2 regions of the Stenotrophomonas sp. 24(2023) genome follow, and region 2 is predicted to be linked to the other one. Evidence: predicted binding sites of a transcription regulator. Region 2 holds the regulator's gene; the other holds the start of a gene.

Region 1 (2,391 bases), 2.2 Mb from region 2:
GCTGCCGCGCGCCGGCGTCGGCCTGCACGCGGTTGCGGCCCTGCGCCTTGGCCGCGTACAGCGCCTGGTCGGCGGCCTTGACCACCGCCGCCGGGGAGCGCCCGCCGCGGCTGTCGGCCAGGCCGATGCTTACCGTCACCTGCACCTTCGCTCCGTTGCCGCCGTGCCCGCGCTGCTGCTGGCCCAGTGCATCGTCCTGGCTGCGCGTGCTGCGGTCGCGCAGCTGCATCGGGCAGGCGGCAATCGTCGCCCGCAGCTGCTCCACGGCCCCCGTGCAGGCCTGTGCGGGCCGGTCCAGGAAGACCAGCGCGAATTCCTCGCCGCCGTAGCGGAACGCCTGGCCACCATCGCCCACCCGTGCCAGGCGGGCTGCCACCAGCCGCAGCACGTCATCGCCCGCGTCATGGCCATGGGTATCGTTGAAGTGCTTGAAATGGTCCACATCGACCATCGCCACGCTGAAGGTACCGCCTGCCCGCTGCAGGCAGGCATTGAACGCACGCCGGCCTGGAAGCCCGGTCAGTTCATCGCGGAAGGCCATGTGGAAGGATTCCTGCAGCATCGCCGCCAGCACCAGCAGCAGGGCGGCCACGCTTGCGGCCGGCAGCAGCGCCGGTTGCAGGAAGATCCGTGGCAGCATCCACCACAGGCACAGCAGCGCCAGCAGCATCGCCGTGTGCAGGGGCCGCGGCCGGCGCCAGGCCTGCCAGCCCAGCAGGCCGGTGGCCAGCAGGAACAGCAGCGCCGGCAGCTGCGCCAGCGCGCTCCAGCCGGCCGGCAGCCACGCCAGGTGGCGGTTGGACAACAGATCGTGCATGGCCTGCGGCTGCTGGCTGGCCAGCAGCAGGAACAGGCCCAGCGCCGCACCGGTGATGACGGTGCGCAGCAGCAGATCGCGCCGGCGGCGGCCCCGTTCGGGCCACACCGCATGCCCGGCGAACAGCAACGGCAACCAGGTGCTGACCGCATGGAAGCGCAGCGGCGTCAGCGCGGCCACGTCGCCATGGCGCAGGTAATGACCGACATCATCGTGCAGGACCGCAGCACTGGCCGCCATCACCAGCAGCAGGCACAGCGCACGCATCTGGTGGTAAGCGATGGCCAGGCCGACGCCCAGGCAGGCCAGCAGCCACGGCAGGATGTGCTGGCCGGCGCTGCCCACTTCGGTCGCCGGTGTGGCCGCCCACAACGCCAGCGCCACCGCCAGCGCAGGAAGGGTGAACAGGTAATGGGCAGGCTGGCGTAACGGGTGCACAGGCAAGCGGAGATCCAGCGCAGTGGCGATGCGTCTGCAGCACAGCCGTTAGCGGCCTGCATCGGCCCGACTTGAACGCACCAATGTGAATGCGTTGCGGCCCTGCCATGACATCGTACTCACCTGCGCTGGCCGATCCTGCGCGGCATGGACAGCGCTTCCGTCGCCCCGCTTTCGCCCTGGTTGCGCAGCCTGCGTGACCACTATGTACAGGTACGGGCCCGCAGCCTGCAGCTGGTCGCCCCGCTCAGCCCCGAAGATGCCATGGTGCAGAGCATGGACGACGCCAGCCCGGCCAAATGGCACCTGGCCCACACCACCTGGTTCTTCGAACGCTTCGTGCTGGGGGCGGTGCCCGGCTACCGGCCGGCGCATGCGCAGTGGGACTACCTGTTCAACAGCTACTACAAGAGTATCGGCCCGGCCCACGCGCGCCCGCAGCGTGGCCTGCTGTCCCGGCCGAGCCTGCAGGAGGTGCACGACTACCGCCGCCAGGTCGATCACCATCTGCTTGACCGGCTGCAGGCCGGTGATGTGCCGGCGCATGCCCTGCCACACCTGGTCCTGGGCCTGCAGCACGAGCAGCAGCACCAGGAACTGCTGCTGACCGACATCAAGCACGCCTTGTGGAGCAACCCGCTGCAGCCCCCTTACCGCGAGGATCTTGCCGCAGCCCCGTCACCGGCGGGCGAGGCAGCCCTGCGCTGGCAGGACGTGGGCGAACAGATCATCGACATCGGCGCACCGGCGTGGCCCCAGCAGGCGCGCTTTGCCTACGACAACGAATCCCCGGTGCACCGGGTGCTGGTACCGGCGCATACCCTGGCCGAACGTCCGCTCAGCAATGCCGAGTTCTGGCAGTTCATCGACGATGGCGGCTACCGTGACCCGCGCTGGTGGATGAGCGAAGGCTGGGCACTGCGCGAAGCGCAGGGCTGGCAGCATCCGCTGTACTGGGATGATGCCCTGCAGCGCGAATACACCCTGGGTGGCTGGCGTGACCTCGATCCGCAGGCGCCGGCCAGCCACCTGAGCTATTTCGAAGCCGACGCCTGCGCCCGCTGGTCCGGCGCCCGCCTGCCCACCGAGTTCGAATGGGAAGCGGCCGCCGCGGGCCGCCCGCCACAGGGCCACTT
Region 2 (2,391 bases):
GCATTCCTCGGCCAGGTCCAGGGTGCGGTGGGTGGCCTGTTCGGTCATCGCCACCACGTGGTCCAGGCGCGCGCAGGCGTCGTCCAGCTCACCGGCATCGCTGGGTACGGTCGGCAGTTCGCCCAGGGCCTGGCCCAGTTCGCGGGCCAGGCGGCTCAGGCCGGCCATCATCGGCTGGGTGCGCAGCGCCACCAGGCCGTCGATCTGCTGGCGCCAGGCGCTTTCATCACCCGCTTCCAGCGCGTCCAGGGCTTCCTGCAGGCGCAGGGCCAGTGCGTTCCTGTCGACCGTGCTGTCCATCAGGCGCTGGCCGCCAGGCGTTCGAAGATCTTGCCGAGCTTCTCTTCCAGCGTCTGCGCGGTGAACGGCTTGATGATGTAGCCGTTCACGCCGCTCTGGGCGGCTTCGATGATCTGCTCGCGCTTGGCTTCGGCGGTCACCATCAGTACCGGCAGGGTCTTGAGCTTGGCGTCGGCGCGGATGGCCTTGAGCAGCTCGATGCCGGTCATCACCGGCATGTTCCAGTCGGTGACCACGAAATCGAACGGCTGGCTCTGCAGCAGTGCCAGCGCCGCATGCCCGTCCTCGGCTTCGGCCGTGTTGGTGAAGCCCAGGTCGCCGAGCAGGTTCTTGACGATTCGACGCATGGTCGAGAAGTCGTCGACGATCAGGATGCGCATGTTCTTGTTCAAAACGGATTTCCTTTGTTGTTCATTCTTCAGGGCCGGCGTGGGCCGCCCTGAACAGATTCATTGTTCCAGCCCGGCGTCGGCGGCTTCAAACACCTTCAGGCGGCCGCGCAGGCGCAGGACCGCCTGGCCATGGATCTGGCAGACCCGCGACTCGCTCACGCCGAGCACTGCGCCGATCTCCTTCAGGTTCAGTTCCTGCTCGTAATAGAGCGAGAGCACCAGCTGTTCGCGCTCGGGCAGGTGGCCGATGGCCTTGCCCAGCTCGCGGCCGAACTCGCCGCGCTCCAGCACCTGCTGCGGGGTCGGGCCGCCTTGGGCGATGGTGTCCAGCTCGCCCTGGTCCTCGATGCGCGATTCCAGGCTCAGCACCTGGCCGCGTGCAGCATCTTCCATCAGCCGCAGGTAGTCGGGCAGCGGCATCTCCATGGCGGCGGCCACTTCGGTGGCACTGGCGGCACGGCCGCTGGCCTGTTCCAGCCGGCGGATGGTGGCAGCCGCATCGCGTGCGCGGCGGTGCACCGAGCGCGGCACCCAGTCGCCCCGGCGGATCTCGTCGATCATCGAGCCGCGGATGCGGATCGAGGCATAGGTCTCGAACGAGGCGCCCTGGTCGGCATCGTAGCTGCGCGAGGCTTCGATCAGGCCCATCATGCCGGCCTGGATCAGGTCGTCGATCTCCACGCTCGCCGGCAGGCGTGCGGCCAGGTGGTGGGCGATGCGCCGCACCAGGTCCGAATGCTGGGTGATGCAGTCGGTCGCAGCGGCCCGCTGGACCTCCTTGTACTGGGCGGCGGCTTTCATGCGGCCACCCCGCGCTGCTTGAGGATGCGTTCGAGGAAGAACTCGACGCCGCCGCGCGGCTCGGTCGGGGCCTGCCAGCGGGCGGTGCGGCGGGCGATCTCGGTGATCGCCTGCGCGGCCGGGCTGGACGGGTAGGCCTTGACCACCGGCTGCTGGCGCTGCACCGACAGGCGCAGCCAGTCATCCTGCGGCACGCAGCCCAGGTAGTTCAGGGACACGTCGGCGAGGAACTTCTCGCACACGCGCACCAGCTTTTCGTACAGCACCCGGCCCTCGTTGGGGTCGCGCACCATGTTGGCCACCACCTGGATGCGGTCCACGCCGCGCTCGCGCGAGAGCACCTTGATCAGCGCGTAGGCGTCGGTGATCGAGGCCGGCTCGTCACAGACCACCACCACGGTGTCCTGCGCGGCCTGGCAGAAGGTCAGCACGCCGTCGGTGATGCCGGCGGCGGTGTCCACCACCATGATGTCCAGCTCGCGTTCCAGTTCGGAGAACACGTTGACCAGGCCCACGTGCTCGGCCGGCTGCAGCTCGGCCATGTGGCGGCGGCCCGAGGCGGCCGGGACCACCAGCACGCCGTTGGGGCCTTCCACGATCACGTCTTCCAGCGAGCAGCGCCCGGCGACCAGGTCGGCCAGGGTGAACGTGGGGTTCAGGCCCAGGATGACGTCGATGTTGGCCAGGCCCAGGTCGGCATCCAGCAGCAGGGTGCGTTTGCCCATGCCGGCCAGCGCCACGGCCAGGTTGGCCGAAACGTTCGTTTTGCCCACGCCGCCCTTGCCGCCGGTGACGGCGATGGTGCGGACCGGGCCCAGCGGCTGGCTGCGGGTGGCCGACAAAGGGAAGTTCTTGGTCAGCTTGGCGTATTCACGCGACGGCATGGTTCAACTCCGGG

Evidence for each region. The regulator FliA, encoded in region 2, starts transcription of late flagellar genes. The targets are predictions, from matches to a motif close to TAAAGTTTNNCNNNCNNNGGCCGATAA.
Region 1: the regulator FliA is predicted to act here: its motif matches at 1,304-1,330, upstream of Q9R17_RS08070 (GGDEF domain-containing protein).

The regions. Positions count from the first base shown of each region.
Region 1 is NZ_CP133160.1:1,830,831-1,833,221, reverse strand. It holds gene Q9R17_RS08070 (GGDEF domain-containing protein) at 1-1,261, opposite strand, end outside; gene egtB (ergothioneine biosynthesis protein EgtB) at 1,403-2,391, shown strand, end outside.
Region 2 is NZ_CP133160.1:4,003,294-4,005,684, forward strand. It holds gene Q9R17_RS18255 (protein phosphatase CheZ) at 1-300, opposite strand, end outside; gene cheY (chemotaxis response regulator CheY) at 300-692, opposite strand; gene Q9R17_RS18265 (RNA polymerase sigma factor FliA) at 750-1,493, opposite strand; gene Q9R17_RS18270 (P-loop NTPase) at 1,490-2,377, opposite strand; gene flhF (flagellar biosynthesis protein FlhF) at 2,364-2,391, opposite strand, start outside.